DNA from 2 places in the Robertmurraya sp. genome. Region 2 is predicted to be linked to the other one. Evidence: predicted binding sites of a transcription regulator. Region 2 holds the regulator's gene; the other holds the start of a gene.
The links. Region 2 encodes Rex, which represses fermentation and respiration genes when NADH is low (regulators of the CRP and FNR family bind a similar motif). Its sites were predicted from a motif close to TTGTGAAATATTTCACAA; they were not measured.

Region 1: a site for Rex is predicted at 2,646-2,663, ahead of ACGLXV_RS13505 (TIGR04053 family radical SAM/SPASM domain-containing protein). Genes of this name have one in related genera too.

The regions. Positions count from the first base shown of each region.
Region 1 covers NZ_JAKFCQ010000097.1:54-6,153, reverse strand. The annotation lists gene ACGLXV_RS13530 (DUF3813 domain-containing protein) at 1-139, opposite strand, end outside; gene ACGLXV_RS13525 (hypothetical protein) at 139-291, opposite strand; gene ACGLXV_RS13520 (Cof-type HAD-IIB family hydrolase) at 410-1,228, opposite strand; gene ACGLXV_RS13515 (alpha/beta fold hydrolase) at 1,406-2,212, shown strand; gene ACGLXV_RS13510 (metal-sulfur cluster assembly factor) at 2,285-2,593, shown strand; gene ACGLXV_RS13505 (TIGR04053 family radical SAM/SPASM domain-containing protein) at 2,740-3,855, shown strand; gene ACGLXV_RS13500 (Crp/Fnr family transcriptional regulator) at 3,888-4,586, opposite strand; gene moaA (GTP 3',8-cyclase MoaA) at 4,783-5,793, shown strand.
Region 2 covers NZ_JAKFCQ010000077.1:16,093-28,193, reverse strand. The annotation lists gene tsaE (tRNA (adenosine(37)-N6)-threonylcarbamoyltransferase complex ATPase subunit type 1 TsaE) at 1-348, shown strand, start outside; gene tsaB (tRNA (adenosine(37)-N6)-threonylcarbamoyltransferase complex dimerization subunit type 1 TsaB) at 348-1,055, shown strand; gene rimI (ribosomal protein S18-alanine N-acetyltransferase) at 1,042-1,518, shown strand; gene tsaD (tRNA (adenosine(37)-N6)-threonylcarbamoyltransferase complex transferase subunit TsaD) at 1,515-2,543, shown strand; gene ACGLXV_RS11050 (ABC-F family ATP-binding cassette domain-containing protein) at 2,759-4,681, opposite strand; gene moaC (cyclic pyranopterin monophosphate synthase MoaC) at 4,821-5,315, shown strand; gene ACGLXV_RS11040 (redox-sensing transcriptional repressor Rex) at 5,343-6,002, shown strand; gene ACGLXV_RS11035 (YdiK family protein) at 6,030-6,242, opposite strand; gene ACGLXV_RS11030 (CPBP family intramembrane glutamic endopeptidase) at 6,239-6,976, opposite strand; gene groES (co-chaperone GroES) at 7,278-7,562, shown strand; gene groL (chaperonin GroEL) at 7,636-9,261, shown strand; gene licT (BglG family transcription antiterminator LicT) at 9,678-10,514, shown strand; gene ACGLXV_RS11010 (beta-glucoside-specific PTS transporter subunit IIABC) at 10,673-12,101, shown strand, end outside.

The DNA of each region.
Region 1 (6,100 bases), on a different contig from region 2:
GTTCAGCTACAGTGGAGTTAGCATATGCAGAAGATAAAGCATTTTTGGCTCTTGATATCGCTTCATACTGGCCGCTGCCCGTTGCGTTTTTGGCAAGGTCAACTGCTTTTCTGGCTTCGATAAATAGTCTATTTCCCATTATATTCCACCAAGTGATGATTCTTTCACATTTGCCATTTTTTGTGCTTCTGCTTCTGCATAGGTTGTATGATATGGGATACGATCGTCATGCTTGGATACTGCATCTACACCTTGTTGTACAAAGCGTTTTGATTTATTGCGTTTACCCATTGCAAATCCCTCCATATCCGAGCTATTTTGAAGTAACAGGCTTGCTACCTCAAGTGTTAGTATGCTCACTAATCTGCTCGCTTACTAGAAGAAAAAATGGGAGGGTTTGTATATATTGTTACAGTGCTTTTAAGTTTAAATAATCATTTAAGTAGATAGCAATTCCATCTTCCTCGTTAGTAAGTGTAACCTCATTCGCAAGGGTCTTTAGTTGCTGAATGCCATTGCCCATCGCAATTCCCCGACCAGCATACTCAATCATTTCAAAATCATTATCCTCGTCGCCAAAAGCAATAATTCTTTCCTTTGGAATATGTAGGAACTCTGATACCTTTTTTAGGCCAACCGCTTTGTTCAAACCTGATTTCACAATTTCAATCACATGCCATGGATCAGCCCAACGACGATGATCAATAACCTCTGCATGAACATCTGATAAATGCTTACGGATTTCCTGCACTTGCTCTTCTTCTGTGTGTATCAGCATACTAGTTGGTGACTCTTTTAGGAACCTTCGTAAATCACCTGTTGTAATATTCGGTTTTCCTAAACCGAATATATCTAAAAGTTTTTCATCATGATAATGAAAATACACATCGTCAATGACTTCAGCAATAATATTGTGAAAGGAAAAAGAGTCTAGTGCCTCAACAATATCCTTTGCCACTTCTATATCTAAAGGCGTATGATACGCTCCCCACTGGTTAGAACGGGGGTGGTGAATAAATGCACCGTTAAAATTTACAATTGGAGTCGTAAGGTTTAATTCATGGTAATACATTTCGCTTGAGCGGAATGGCCTTCCCGTAGCAATCATAATCTCATGTCCTTGTTCTCTGGCGCTGTTAAGGACTTTTTTCGTTTTTTCAGAAATGGTCTTATCGTCTTTTAATAAAGTACCATCAAGGTCTAAAGCAATTAAATGTTTTTCTCTCATGTCTATCCCTCGATTCATGACGTAGTAGGTTAAGTGTAAACCTTTAGGAAAATACTTGTCCACATGATACACTAAAATATAGAAATTCTTAATAAAAGAATGTTGTACATATTCTTATGTTAACAATATTGCTTCCCTTCTGTAAAAAAATTCAACTTATTATTGGAGGTTTTCTTTGTGATTTCTGTTGAAAATAAACAAATAGGGGAGATTCCATTATTACATTTGGCTCGTACGAACCTTTTTGATAAGAAGCTCCCTCTCGTGATTTTTATACATGGGTTTATGAGTGCGAAGGAACATAATTTGCATTATGCTTATTTACTGGCTGAAAAAGGGTTTCGTGTGTTACTACCAGACTGTCTGTATCATGGGGAGAGACAGACGGAAGAAACTAGTTCCCATTTGCAGTTTCATTTTTGGGAAATTGTTTTACAAACCATTTCAGAACTGAAAGATCTGAAGAAGTATTTTGAAGAAAGTCAGTTGATCGAATCTGAAAAGATTGGAGTTGTTGGAACTTCAATGGGAGGAATTGTTACTCTAGGTGCATTAACACAGTATCCATGGATTCATACTGCTGTAAGTCTTATGGGTATGCCTTATTATGAAAAACTTGCTAAAGCGCAAATTGCAGAGCTGAAAAATCAAGGAAAAGAACTGCCAATTGAGCAGTCAGCTATTGATGAATTATTTGATCGTCTTCGAGAAAGAGACTTAAGCCTGCAACCGGAAAAATTAATGGGAAGACCACTTTTATTTTGGCATGGGAAAAGGGACAATATTGTTCCGTATTCATATGCGTATGATTACTACGAAAGCATTAAGAAACATTATCAACAAACCCCTCAGTTACTACATTTTATTAGTGACGAAAAGGCTGATCATAAGGTCAGCAGAGAAGGGCTGTTAAAAACCGTTGAGTGGTTTGATAAGCATTTACTTTCATCAAGTATGATGTACGTCACTTCAGCAGAAAAATAATCATTATATTATAACTTATGTAAACCATTTTGTTATCATGTAAATAGAGTTGAACTTTAAGGAGTGATTATAATGGATCAAGATTTAAAAGATAGTATTATGGGGGCTTTGGAATTAGTTGTTGACCCAGAGCTTGGAATAGATATTGTGAACCTTGGCCTTGTTTATGATATTGAGATGGACGAAGAAGGTACTGCGACCATTACAATGACGTTAACTTCAATGGGTTGTCCGTTAGCAGGTTCTATTGTGGAAAATGTGAAAGAGGCTCTAAGTGATATCCCTGAAGTTAAAAAGACAGAAGTAAATATCGTCTGGAGCCCACCATGGTCTAAAGATAGAATGTCAAGATACGCAAAGATTGCGCTTGGAATTCGATAGGACGGAAGCTAACCGCTCGTGCGGTTAGCTTTTTTTTATAAAAAATATGATTGTGTGAGCTAGTTCACTTATTTCAGGAGAAGATCCCTATACAATGGACGTATATGATTCATAAAGTTGTGCTTTGTCAGGAGGTCCTCAATGTGATGGTCAGTCGAGACTTTAACAAAGATCCGTTTATTGTTATTTGGGAGTTAACGAGAGCTTGTCAGCTAAAATGCCTTCACTGTCGTGCAGAAGCACAGTATAAAACAGATCCAAGGGAATTAACCTTTGAAGAAGGTAAAAAATTAATAAATGAAATATATGAAATGAATAATCCTATGCTCGTATTTACAGGCGGAGATCCGCTTTTGAGAAAAGATGTATTTGATATTGCCGAATATGCTGTAAAAAAAGGTGTACGCGTATCGATGACACCAAGTGCCACACCAAATGTTACGAAAGAGTCAATCGAAAAAGCCAAGGAGGTAGGTCTCTCACGTTGGGCCTTTAGTTTAGACGGTCCGACTGCTGAAATACATGACCATTTTCGTGGCACAGCAGGTTCATTTGACTTAACCATAGAAAGAATTCAGTACCTTCATGAACTTGAAATACCGATTCAAATCAACACGGTGATCTCTCGCTACAATTATGAATACCTAGACGAGATGGCTGCACTAGTTGAGAAGTTGCAATGTGTTTTGTGGAGTGTCTTTTTCTTAGTACCAACTGGTAGAGGACAAGAAAAAGATATGATTTCTCCAGTAGAGCATGAAAAAGTATTTATCTGGCTTCAGGAGCTGAGCAAACGCGTACCTTTTGATATAAAAACGACAGCCGCTCAACATTATCGACGTGTGTTTATTCAGCAAAAAATGAAAGAAGAGAAGAATAAGGAAAATATATCTTATTTGGATGCTTTAACTAGTCAGGGCTTAACAGGAAGTATTGATGGGTTAGGAAGAGCTCCCAAGGGGGTCAATGACGGAAACGGTTTTGTATTTATTTCTCATATTGGGGACGTGTACCCGAGTGGGCTGTTACCAATAAAAGCAGGGAATGTGCGTGAGCAGCCGTTAGCCGAGATTTATAGAGAATCACCGATTTTTAAAGACTTGAGGAACCCTGATAAATATAAAGGGAAGTGTGGCGTATGTGAGTTCAGATATGTGTGCGGTGGCTCACGCTCAAGAGCATATGCTATGACAGGAGATTACCTAGAAAGTGAACCATTTTGTGTTTATGTGCCAAAGGCTTTAAGATCAAAGAAAGCATAAAAAAAGAGTGCAGAAAATCTCTGCACTCCGATTTATTCAATACTGCAATAAACCTTTGGACAATTTTCACAACCAATTTCATCTCTTAAATATTGTAGATTATGAACGATGATTTTACTCTTTTTAATAGAAATAATTTGCTCTTTTTTTAGTTCATTTAAGATGCGATTGGTACTTTCACGGGAAGTTCCACAAAAATTGGCAAGTTCTTGATTTGTTAGTGGAAGATCGATAAGGATCCCATTTTGTACCTCTACACCATAACTATTGGTCATACGGATCAGAGTCGAATATAATGCACCTTTCTTTCCGTTTAAAACGAGATCACGGAACTTCGTTTGCGTTTTTCTGAAATGATCGCTCATCCATTTTAAAAACTCTAGGGCAAGAGAACTGTTTTGAAAGATTTCTTTCTCAAGGACGTCCTTATTAATTGCAGCAATTTCTGCATCTTCAAGTACCCTAGCGCTAAGCAAATATTTAGGGGAATGAGTAAAAAGTGTTAGTTCTCCACAAATATCATTTTTACCGCAAATCCTTAATGACAGCTCCCTGCCATCGGATGTAATTTTACTAATCTGTACCTTCCCTGACAGAATGACGTACATTTCCTCTGCTTCCATTCCTTCTTGAAAGATAAAAGTATTTTTTTCTCCAATAAAACGGCGGTCAGCCAGATGAAGAAGTTCTTTTATCTCTATTGAATGAGTTTCTTTTACAACTGCTGACATCCGGATTCACCCTTTTTTAGACATTAATGATTCTATCATCTACAATGAGGGCAATAAGAATTGTTGTCAATAACTTCACGAATGATGTAACAATATGTTCACGTTTAATAAAATAGTTATGTTGTAAAGTGATTTACCGTTATAATAAAATAAACTACAATGCATGCAAGATACTCTTGCGATGGAGTTGATTATCATGAATAAAATTACTGATCAATTAAACCGTCCGTTACGAGATTTAAGAATATCGGTTATCGATCGATGCAATTTCAGGTGTCAGTACTGCATGCCAGCAGAGGTGTTTGGTCCCGATTTTGCTTTTTTACCTAGAAATGAATTGCTTAGCTACGAAGAGATTGAGCGGTTGGCTTATATATTTGTGGGACTTGGAGTGGAAAAAATACGGCTCACAGGTGGCGAGCCTCTCCTTCGAAAACAGCTTCCTTTGCTTGTTGAGAAGCTCTCTAAAATAAAGGGCTTAAAGGATATTGGCTTAACAACGAACGGAGTTCTTTTACCAAAGTATGCTGAGGAATTAAAGGATGCTGGTCTTAAGAGGGTAAATGTTAGCCTTGATAGCTTGAATGACGAGCTCTTTGGTGAGATTAATGGTCGCGGTGTGAAAACTGGACCTGTAATAGAAGGAATTCATGCGGCCCAAAAAGCAGGGCTAGGTGTCAAACTGAATATGGTTGTTAAAAAAGGATTAAATGATCAAGAGATTGTTCCTATGGCACAATTTTGTAAAGATAATGGACTACAACTCCGTTTTATTGAGTACATGGATGTTGGTAGTACAAACGGATGGAAAATGGATGACGTTGTAACAAAAAAGGAAATTTATGAACGATTAAATGAGCATTATTTGTTAGAGCCTGTTGATCCCGATTATTTCGGAGAAGTTGCTAAGCGATATCGATACAAGGGTTCAAACGTAGATGTCGGGTTTATTACTTCTGTTTCTGAGTCGTTTTGCTCTAGCTGTACTCGTTCGAGACTTTCTGCTAATGGACAGCTCTTTACTTGTTTGTTTAATGGGAACGGACACGATATTCGTGACTTTATGAGAAGCGGTGTGTCTGATTTGGAAATTGAACAAAGAATTACTGAAATTTGGAATGGAAGAAATGATCGTTATTCGGATGAAAGAACGGAAGAAACAATAGCAAATAAAAAGAAAATTGAAATGTCCTATATAGGGGGATAAATAAAAACTACTTCTGCTTAAGAAGTAGTTTCAGATTGTCGACAAAAGGCAGCGAAAAGCTCGCTGCCTTTTGTCATTTTTTATTTGGAATGGTAGAGAAAAGGCTGATTTCCGCTCCAGGTGCTTGCTTTCCGGGGGGCAGGCGGTGAGCCTCCTCGTCGCTTAACGCTCCTGCGGGGTCTCACCTGTCCTGCTGATCCCCCAGGAGTCAAGCACCTTCCGCTCCAATCAGCGGTTTAGCTGTTAAAGATTGACTAGGAAAACTTGTGCAATAAGGATTCCTAGTCATTGTCAAGCAACTTAGTAT
Region 2 (12,101 bases):
CTTGGTGCAGGTAAGACGACTTTTACAAAAGGGCTCGCAGTGGGACTTGATATTAACAAAAACGTAAGTAGTCCGACTTTTACTATTATAAAAGAATATAACGGAAGACTTCCGCTTTATCATATGGATGTGTACCGTTTAGAGGATTCCTATGAAGACTTGGGCTTTGATGAATATTTTGAAGGTCAGGGAGTAACGGTTGTGGAGTGGGCTCATCTTATTGAAGAGCAACTACCAAACGAGCTTCTACAAATAAAAATTACTCATGGAGAAGAGAATTCTCGGATTTTAACGATAACACCAAAAGGAAAACGATATGAAATGCTTTGTAAGGAGCTATTTGCCTAATGAAAGTACTAGCAATAGATACATCAAATTATCCACTAGGTATTGCCTTAATAGATGACCAGCAAGTGATTGGGGAGTACATAACGAATATTAAAAAGAATCATTCGGTCCGTGTGATGCCAGCGATTGAAAACCTATGCAGGGAATGTGACGTGAAGCCAGCAGACCTAGAGAAAATTGTCGTCGCAGAAGGTCCTGGCTCTTATACGGGTGTTCGTATAGGAGTAACGATTGCGAAAACATTAGCGTGGACGTTACAAATTCCTCTTGTTGGGGTTTCGAGCATAGAAGTGTTAGCTGCATCAGCTGCACGGTACTTCCCAGGCTATGTGGCTCCATTATTTGACGCTAGAAGAGGACAAGTCTATACCGGCCTGTATCGCTCCCAAAATGGTTCACTCGAAACAGTTATAAAGGACCAATTGGTATTAGCGACAGATTGGGCAGAGCGCTTAAAGGAGCTTTCTGATCCTGTTTTGTTTGTTGGCAATGATCTATCGATTCACAAGGAAGTTCTAGCAAATATGATGGGAGATCAAGCAAGATTTGCTCACTACACAGAAAATAATCCACGTCCTGGAGAGCTAGCTCAATTAGGGATCAATCGTGAACCAGTTGATGTACACACCTTTGTACCAAATTATATTCGATTAGCTGAAGCTGAAGCGAAATGGCTAGAAGGGAAGAAAGAAAATGATGCAAAATGAAGAGACTCACTCATTAACTGATTCCTTAGTGTTTCGATATTTGAAGGAAGAAGATATTGATCAAATCTTAAAAATTGAGGAACTTTCATTTGCAACCCCTTGGACTAGGCAATCATTTGAAAATGAGTTAAATCTAAATCAATTCGCTGTCTATCTTGTTTTAGAAAAGGAAGGTCAAGTTATAGGTTATTGTGGAATGTGGCTGATTGTTGATGAGGCACATATTACCAACATAGCGGTCTTACCTGAATTTCGTGGGCAAAAGCTAGGAGAAGCGATCCTTCGTATGATTATGGAGGTTGCAAAGAAGAGGGGTGCAAAAACGATGACACTTGAGGTACGTGTTTCGAACACAGTCGCACAATCTTTGTACCGTAAGCTCGGTTTTATGAACGGTGGAATACGCAAGAACTATTATACTGATAATTATGAGGATGCATTAGTCATGTGGGTGACATTATGAGTGGAAAAAATCAATATATATTAGGAATTGAAACAAGCTGTGATGAAACAGCTGTTGCCATTGTAAAAGATGGACACGAAATTGTAGCAAATATCGTTGCTTCACAAATTGAAAGCCATAAGCGATTCGGCGGAGTGGTTCCTGAGATTGCTTCTCGACATCATGTGGAGCAAATCACGATTGTAATAGAAGAAGCAATGAGAGTGGCTGAATTACAGTTTTCAGATATTGATGCGATTGCTGTAACGGAGGGACCAGGGCTTGTGGGTGCCTTATTAATAGGGGTAAACGCAGCCAAGGCACTAAGCTTTGCTCACGGTATTCCTCTTGTAGGAATCCACCATATCGCTGGTCATATTTATGCGAATCGGTTGATAAAGGAAATGGATTTTCCACTATTATCATTAGTTGTTTCTGGTGGACATACAGAGCTTGTTTATATGAAGGCTCATGGCCACTTTGAGGTGATTGGAGAAACGAGAGACGATGCTGCGGGCGAAGCGTACGATAAAGTGGCTAGGACGTTAAAAATGCCATATCCAGGCGGACCACATATTGACCGATTAGCAGCTGTTGGTTCACCTATTATTGATTTACCGAGAGCTTGGTTAGAGGAAGGGTCATATGATTTTAGCTTTAGTGGATTAAAATCAGCAGTTATCAACACCGTCCACAATGCAGAGCAAAGAGGGGAAGTCATTGCACCTGAAGATCTTGCAGCAAGTTTTCAACAAAGTGTTATCGACGTGTTGGTAACTAAGACAGTACGTGCGGCCAAACAGTATTCAGTGAAGCAAGTGTTACTAGCAGGAGGAGTAGCTGCTAATAAAGGACTGCGTAGCGCACTGGAGAGAGAGTTCGCTGCTATTGAAGGTGTAGAATTAATTATTCCTCCACTCTCTTTATGCACAGATAACGCTGCCATGATTGCTGCTGCTGGAAGTGTCATGTATGAAAAAGGACAAAGAAGTGACTATTCCTTAAATGCAAATCCCGGATTAGACCTATCTATCCACAACACATAACTTTAGGAAAAAGTCCCTATCACGTGATAGGGGCTATTTTTTGTGTATAAACACTGTTTCGACAAGTTTCACTGTGTATAATGTGGATAAAATAAACTAAAATTGTGGATAATGTGGAAAACCCTGTGGAAAGCACATATAAAAACAATTTACTTGTGAACAAAATTGTGGAAAAGAAAAAACCGGGATAGATTCATTCTCCCGGTTCTTTCTGCTTATTCAGCAAGTTCACTCCATTCTTCTAGTAACTCATCTAATTGGAGTTTTGCTGTTTCATTTTCTTCATTAATTTTGAGCACTCTTTCGTGGTCTTGAAAAATTTCTGGATCACAAAGCAGTGTATTATTCTTTTCAATCGTTTCTTCGAGCTGTTCAATCAATCCTTCTATTTCTTCGATGCGTCGCTTTCGTTGACGCTCTAATTTCTTGGCTTCCTTATCGATTTGATACGTATTTTTTTCTGGAGAAGCTACCGCGGTAGCTGCAGCCTTTTCTGCTTGTTCTATGGCTTTCAACTCTTCTTGTTCAAGCTTCTTTTCCACGTAATAATCATAGTCCCCAAGGTACTCAACAGCCGCGGTTTTACTTAGCTCAATCACCTTCGTTGCAATGCGATTAATGAAGTATCGATCATGAGAAACAAATAAAATAGTTCCTGGATAATCCACTAGCGCGTTTTCTAATATTTCCTTACTGTCCAAGTCCAAATGGTTGGTAGGCTCATCTAGTATAAGGAGATTGGCCTTTTGCATCATAAGTTTAGCTAGTGCTAGACGTGCCTTTTCCCCACCGCTAAGAGTGGATACCGTTTTTAACACATCGTCGCCGGTAAACAAGAAATTCCCTAGTACAGTCCGGATTTCCTTTTCACTTTTCAGAGGATATTCGTCCCAAAGCTCATTTAAAACTCGCTTGTTTGAAGTAAGAGCCGCCTGTTCCTGGTCATAATAGCCAATGCTAACGTTGGAACCATAGTGAACTTGTCCCTCTAAGGGTTGTAACGTTCCTTGGATGGTTTTAAGTAAGGTTGACTTTCCAATCCCATTCGGTCCAACTAAGGCAACGGAATCGCCTCTAGTAATTCTGAGGGAAAGTCCCTCAGCTATCCGTTCATCATGATAGCCAACGGATAAGGAATGAACATTTAACACCTCATTGCCACTTTGCTTTTCAATATCAAAACCGAAGGAGGCGGACTTCTCATCTCCAAGAGGTTTGTCCATAACTTGCATTCTCTCAAGCTTCTTCCTTCTACTTTGAGCCCGCTTGGTGGTCGATGCACGAGCAAGATTCTTTTGAATAAAGTCCTGGAGCTTGGCTATTTCATCTTGCTGTTTTTCGTATTGCTTTAGATCACGCTCGTAGTTTTCGGCTTTTTGTTCAAGATAAGAACTGTAGTTTCCTGAGAATTTGCTGATTTGATTCCTAGAGATTTCGTACACTTGATTGACCACTTTATCTAAAAAGTAGCGATCGTGGGATACAATCAAGATGGCACCCGTGTAGCCAGTCAGATATTGCTCTAACCAAGACAAAGTATCAATATCTAGATGGTTGGTAGGTTCATCTAATATAAGAATATCAGGTTTAGTTAATAACAACTTCGCAAGAGCTAATCGAGTTTTCTGGCCACCACTCAAGCTATCAATTTTTGTAGAGTAATCAAATGAGTGGAAATTTAATCCATGTAGGACAGAACGTATATCAGACTCGTACTGATACCCCCCATTCTCCTTAAATTCATTTTGGAGATGGTCATATTCTTTTATTGTCCGCTCGTACAAAGTAGCATCTTCAAATACGGTAGGATCAGCCATCTTTTCCTCGAGCTTACGAAGCTCTTTCTCTTGATTCATGACTTGTTCAAAAACGGTAAGCATTTCTTCCCAAATGGATAATCCGGAAACAAGACCTGTGTTCTGAGCCAAATACCCGATCGTTACATGTTTGGGCTTGATTAAATCACCTGATTCATAGGAAAGGTGACCGGCAATAATCTTGAGTAAAGTAGATTTCCCGGCCCCATTTCGGCCTACTAAGGCAATACGGTCTCTTGTTTGAACTTCTAGTTTTATATTCGATAAAATAAGGTCAGCTCCATAAGACTTGGAAAGCTGGTTCACTTGTAGTAGTATCATTGATTTCACCTCTATACTTCTACGGTTAGTGTATCGCATTCAATACGGATGAGCAATGATATGAGTTGTGAACTATGTTACAATGTTTTCACACAGAACGAGGAAAATAGTGTATGATTTTGAAAGAGGTGTATAATTGATGTCAGAGTTCACTCATTTTAATAAAGAAGGCAGAGCGAAAATGGTAGATGTGAGTGATAAGCCCGAAACGGTACGGACGGCCATTGCCCATTCTAGTATCACAGTCAATCAAGAGATATATGATCGTATCACACATAACCAAATGAAAAAAGGTGATGTGCTAGCAGTCGCACAGGTTGCTGCCGTTATGGCTTGTAAAAAAACATGGGATATTATTCCAATGTGTCATCCTATTCCACTTACTGGTGTCGATATTTCTTTTGATTGGGAATCAGATAACAATTGCCATACTCTACATATATCTGCTAGTGTAAAGACAAAAGGGAATACAGGAGTAGAAATGGAAGCGTTAACAGCCGCTTCTGTTTGTGCGCTTACTGTTTATGATATGTGTAAAGCAGTAGATAAAGGAATGGTTATCGGGAAAACATACCTTGTTGAAAAAACTGGTGGAAAAAACGGTGACTTTAAAAGAGAAGAGAAACTATATTAGTTAAAGGTAGAAGGTAGGGGAAGAACGATGAGTAATGAATCAATGAAAATCCCACAAGCAACGGCGAAAAGACTACCATTGTATTATCGCTTTTTAAATAGTTTACACTCATCAGGAAAGCAACGAGTTTCATCTGCTGAACTAAGTGAGGCGGTGAAGGTCGATTCTGCAACGATTCGAAGAGATTTTTCATACTTTGGTGCGTTAGGCAAAAAGGGATACGGTTACAATGTAAACTATCTATTATCCTTTTTCCGTAAAACACTCGACCAAGATGAGTTAACGAAGGTTGCTTTAATTGGAGTGGGGAATTTAGGGACAGCATTTTTAAATTATAATTTCTTAAAAAATAATAATACAAAAATTGCTGTTGCATTTGACGTAGTAGAAGATAAGGTAGGCACAAAAATTGGAGAAGTGCCCGTCTATCATATGGATGATCTAGAAGAGGTTATTGAAAGAGAAGATATTCAGGTAGCGATATTAACCGTTCCAGCAACGGTCGCACAATCCATTACTGATCGAATGGTTCAAGGAACGGTGAGAGGAATTTTAAACTTTACACCGGCCCGATTAACGGTTCCATCATCAATAAGGGTTCATCATATTGATTTGGCTATTGAGTTACAGTCACTTGTGTACTTTTTAAAGCACTATTCAGTGGATGAAGAAATGGTAGAGGAATAAACAACAAGCCGCCCCTTAGTGGAGCGGCTATTTCTTTTGCTGTTTCTTAATCTCTTTAATTTTAAAATGTAAAAGAATCATCCGAATGCCTGAACCAATATCAAATGTTGCTAGCAAGACAAGCAGGTAAGTAAAAAAGCCCCACTCTCCATTTTGTTGTAAGTCCTGAATCGCAAACACTGTGAACAGAGCACCTAAGACGATGTATATAATTCCTGAGAATAAAGGTGACTGTCTCATAAGAAGAATCCTCCAATAAAGCTTTGCATTTGTTCTGCTTGTTTGATTAATTTTTCTAAGTCTTCCCTATATACGGATTGCACAAGTACAACGAACGTATTCATTGATACGTGAGCAACGATTGGAACGAGAATACGATTGGTTTTTACGTACAAATACGCAAAGGTGAATCCCATCGCCGAATAAAGTAGGGTATGCTCAGGCTCCATATGGGCAAATGAAAAAATGACGGAGCTAAGCAACGCAGATAGGAAAAAGTTAAAACGCTTATAAAATGCCACAAAAATGATCTTACGAAAGACAATTTCTTCTAATATAGGACCAATAACTGAGCTAACGACAATCATAATAGGAAAAGTTTCAATGATACGTAAAATCTGTTGTGTATTATCAGATCCTACCTCAATACCAATCAAACGTTCAATATTCGCAGCAAAGGCTTGGGCAAATAGGGCAAGAAAGACACCTGTGATGGACCAGAGGATCGACCGACCTAAGCTTGCTCCGTTTCTTACTTCATTTGCAGTTACCATCTCTTTACGCAACAGCAGCAGGACAACAACAAGTGTGATAGAAAAGCTGATGACAAGCCAAGTGACACCTGCAAACCCTTGAGAGTGATTTGTATTAAAACCAATCATTTCCATTACAAGAGAGGTTATAGGGACACCAATAAAGCTTGAAAGCTGCATTGCAATATAAGCAATTAATATAATCCAATATTCACGTTTCAAAACAAGTCTCCTTTTCAATCCAATATAGTTATTCTACTCGTAAACATCAGGTTGTATCAAATAAGAAGAATTATTGTCCGTATTTTAGCATTATATGGATAGAATAGATGGAAAAGTACATACTTAGTAAGGTTGTATAATTAACAAGTTATGGGAGGACTTTTACAAAAAATTTATAAAAAAAAGCGGTTTCTCGCTTGCAAAAAAAGAAGAGATTCATTAATATAATAGTTGTGTTAGCACTCTAGTTAAGTGAGTGCTAATAATAAAATCTTACATATATTTGAGGAGGTTGTTTCACTTGTTAAAGCCACTAGGTGATCGCATTGTAATTGAGCTAGTTGAAACGGAAGAAAAAACGGCAAGCGGTATTGTACTACCAGACTCTGCTAAAGAGAAGCCTCAAGAAGGCAAAGTAGTTGCTGTCGGCACTGGCCGCGTACTTGAAAGCGGTGAGCGTGTAGCTCTTGAAGTTTCTGTGGACGACCGCATTATCTTCTCAAAATACGCTGGCACAGAAGTTAAGTTCGAAGGAAAAGAGTACTTAATTCTACGTGAAAACGATATTCTTGCTATTCTTGGATAAGAGTAGAACTTTCTTATTTTAAAACTAAACGAAGACAGAATAGATTGAAAAAACTCGAGGAGGGTATTTTACAATGGCTAAAGAAATTAAGTTTAGTGAAGACGCACGTCGCTCGATGCTTCGTGGGGTAGATGCACTTGCAAATGCGGTAAAAGTAACATTAGGACCAAAGGGACGTAACGTGGTTCTTGAAAAGAAATTCGGTTCACCACTTATTACAAATGATGGTGTAACAATTGCAAAAGAAATCGAACTTGAAGATGCATTCGAAAACATGGGTGCTAAGCTTGTTGCTGAAGTAGCTAGCAAAACAAATGATGTTGCTGGTGACGGTACGACAACTGCAACGGTTCTTGCTCAAGCGATGATCCGCGAAGGCTTAAAGAACGTTACAGCTGGTGCGAACCCAATGGGTATCCGTAAAGGGATGGATAAGGCAGTAGCAGTAGCGGTTGAAGAGCTTCGTGCGATTTCTAAGCCAATTGAAAACAAAGCTTCTATCGCACAAGTTGCAGCTATTTCTGCAGCTGATGATGAAGTAGGACAATTAATTGCTGAAGCAATGGAGCGCGTTGGTAACGACGGCGTAATCACAATCGAAGAATCAAAAGGCTTCACTACTGAGCTTGATGTAGTAGAAGGTATGCAATTCGATCGTGGATATGCATCTCCATACATGGTAACTGACTCTGATAAAATGGAAGCTGTTTTAGACAATCCATTTATCTTAATTACTGACAAGAAAATTGGAAGCATCCAAGAAATCCTTCCAGTTCTAGAGCAAGTTGTACAACAAGGTAAGCCATTATTACTTGTTGCTGAGGATGTAGAAGGAGAAGCATTAGCTACTTTAGTAGTTAACAAGCTTCGTGGAACATTCAATGCAGTAGCGGTTAAAGCTCCTGGTTTCGGTGACCGTCGTAAAGCTATGCTTGAAGACATCGCTATCCTAACAGGTGGAGAAGTGATCACTGAAGAGCTAGGTCGTGACCTTAAGTCTGCAACGATTCAATCTTTAGGACGCGCTTCTAAAGTTGTTGTAACAAAAGAAAATACAACAATCGTTGAAGGTGCTGGAGACTCTGCACAAATCGCAGGTCGTGTAAACCAAATACGTGCGCAAATGGAAGAAACAACTTCTGAATTTGACCGCGAAAAATTACAAGAGCGCTTAGCTAAGTTAGCTGGCGGTGTAGCAGTTGTTAAAGTTGGAGCTGCTACTGAAACAGAATTAAAAGAGCGCAAGCTTCGTATTGAAGACGCATTGAACTCAACTCGTGCAGCTGTTGAAGAAGGTATCGTTTCTGGTGGTGGTGTTGCCCTACTTAACGTATACAAAAAAGTGGCTGCTATCGAAGCAACTGGCGACGTAAAAACAGGTATCAACATCGTATTACGTGCGATGGAAGAACCAGTTCGCACAATTGCACACAATGCGGGTCTTGAAGGATCTGTTATCGTAGACCGCTTAAAGCGTGAAGAAATTGGAACAGGCTTCAACGCAGCTACTGGCGAGTGGGTAAACATGATCGAAGCTGGTATCGTTGACCCAACTAAAGTAACTCGTTCAGCTCTTCAAAACGCTGGATCTGTTGCAGCAATGTTCTTAACAACTGAAGCAGTTGTTGCTGACATTAAAGAAGATACTCCTGCAATGCCTGACATGGGCGGCATGGGTGGAATGGGCGGCATGATGTAATAATGCCCCTCAACCCTTGATATGACTGGGTTTGTTGGTAAGGTGAGAGTGGTTTGCTAACATTGAGGATTTTAACGGAGGCCTCTCATGAGTTCGATGAACTTGTGGGAGGCTTCTTTTTTCAAACCTTCCTTTTTGTTCTTTTTCAAAGTTCTCGTCATAAGCAATTATTTTTTAAACGCTTCCCTTTATTGTTTAAGGGGCTTATTTTTAGTTAAGCTAAAACTTGTTGACATTTAAGAGAACTCGTTATATTATTATCTATAAATGAATATCAGAGCTTTATAAGGATTGTTACTGAAAGCAGGCAAGACCTTATTTTTATGTAAACGTTAACCATATAGTTAATAGTTAACGTTTACATGAAAATAGGTCTTTTTGTGTGCGAAAAAGTTGATTCAAAGGAGGGGAACAACTTGAAAATTACTAGAGTTATAAACAATAATGTCATTTGTGCCATAAATCCCCGACGTCAGGAACTAATACTTTTAGGCAATGGAATAGGCTTTCAAAAGAAAAAAGGGGACCCAGTAGATATAGAAAAAATAGAAAAAGAATTCTATTTAAAATCAAAAAATGTTGCAGGAAAGCTATATGCATTACTTGCTCAAATTCCAATGGAGTATATGCGTGTTTCAGAGAGTATTATTAAGACTGCTAAATTAGAACTTAAAGCAGAATTAAATGATAATATATATATAACATTAACGGATCATATTAGTTTTGCAGTAACCCGATACAAAAATGGTGTAGAATTTAAAAATGGGTTATTGTGGGAAATAAAGAAGTTTTATGCTTCAGAATATAAGGTTGCTCTTAAAGCTTTGGATATTATTAATAGAGAATTTAATGTTAATTTGAAAGAGGATGAAGCAGGAGCTATCGCGCTTCATATTATTAACGCTGAACTAGGATACGATATGGAAGGAACTGTTAAGATTACGCAGTTCATTCAAAAGATTTTAAAGATAGTAAGATATTATTTTAAAGTCGATTTAGATGAAGATTCTTTATATTATGTGAGATTTATTACTCACTTGAAATTTTTTGCTTATCGTTTGTTCAGCACTACAAACATTCCTATAGAAAACAGTGATATCGATTTCCAAGAATTAATTAAATCAAAGTACAAAGAGGAATACCAATGTAGTTTGAAAATCAGAGAACAAATAAGACAAGTTTATGGAAAAGAACTAACCGATGAGGATCTGATATATTTAGCTGTTCATATTAGACGAGTTATAATTAACTAAATTTTATTACACATTTAAATATTAGAACATTAACTAGGAATGTTACTGATTAAGCAGGCATGACCTAGGGTCCCGATATGTAAAGAGACACGATCACTATTCTTTACATTCCGGGACCCTAGGTCTTTTTTTTATTTATTTAAATATGGGAGGATTATATGGACTATCAAAAAACAGCTACCGATATATTAAATCATGTCGGTGGGGAAAAAAACATTGAGCATGTCACACATTGTGCAACGAGATTACGCTTTAACTTAAAAGATGATTCCAAAGCAGACACTGATTCAATTAAGAAGATAAAGGGCGTATTAGGTACCGCCAATAGTGGTGGACAGTATCAAATTATTATTGGAAGTAATGTAAACAATGTTCATGATGAACTGATTAAGTTAGGTAATTTTAAAACCGATACCACTGATAACTCAGGTAATAAGAAGAGAGGTTTTTCGCTTATTTTAGATACGCTATCTGGTATTTTTACGCCTATTTTACCAGCAATGATAGGCTGTGCAATGATTAAGGCATTGCTTGTTATCTTAAGTGTCACTTCTTTAATATCTAAGGAATCTGAAATTTTTACCATTTTAACATTTATTAGTGATTCAGCTTATTATTTTCTACCAATGTTATTAGCTTGGAGTGCTGCAGTAAAATTTAAAGTAAATGTTGGATTAGCGATTGCACTTGCCGGTGTATTGTTACACCCTACTTTTTCAACATTGTTGAGTAGTGAAGACGCTATTACATTTTTAGGTATTCCTGTTACTAAAGCTACCTACGGCTCCTCCGTTATCCCAATTATTTTGGCTGTTTGGGTCATGTCCTATGTGGAGAAATTTGCAGATAAGGTTTCGCCTAATATAATAAAAACAATGCTTAAACCTTTGCTTATCATTTTAATCATGGCTCCATTAACTTTAATTACTATCGGCCCACTAGGAGCAATAATAGGTAACTATGTTGCGGAATTTGTAGGTTTTGTTAATACGAACATGGGTTGGTTAGTCTCAGGTATCGTTGGGGCAACATTTCCTTTCTTGATTATGACAGGTATGCATTATAGTTTAGGTCCTATTGCGATAACAGCTTATACAACAACGGGATTAGAACCAATTGTAGGACCAGGTATGTTAATCCACAGCCTTGCTCAAGGTGGAGCTGCATTAGCAGTTGCTTTGCTAACAAAGGATAAGCAGGTTAAACAAATTGCAAGCTCTACCAGTGCAACAGCTGTACTTGGAGTTACAGAACCTGCACTCTTCGGGATTGCACTAAGATTTAAAAAGGCGTTAATCGCTATTGTTATTGCAGGAGCAGTCGGTGGGATTTATGTTGGGTCCTTTGGTGTTGCACGATCTGCAATGGGTATAACGGGGCTAGCTACTTTGCCGGCCTTTATTACAGAAGATCCTTATAATTTATTACATGCTGTAATTGGTTGTGCGATAGGCTTTTTAGTGGCTTTCGTGATGGTATTTATTTTAAGATTTAAGGATGTAGACGAAGAAGAGTCTCAAGAGAAGGATGAAGAAAATGATCTAGTGAAAATTCATCAATCACTTAAAAATAGTGTTCTTACATCAC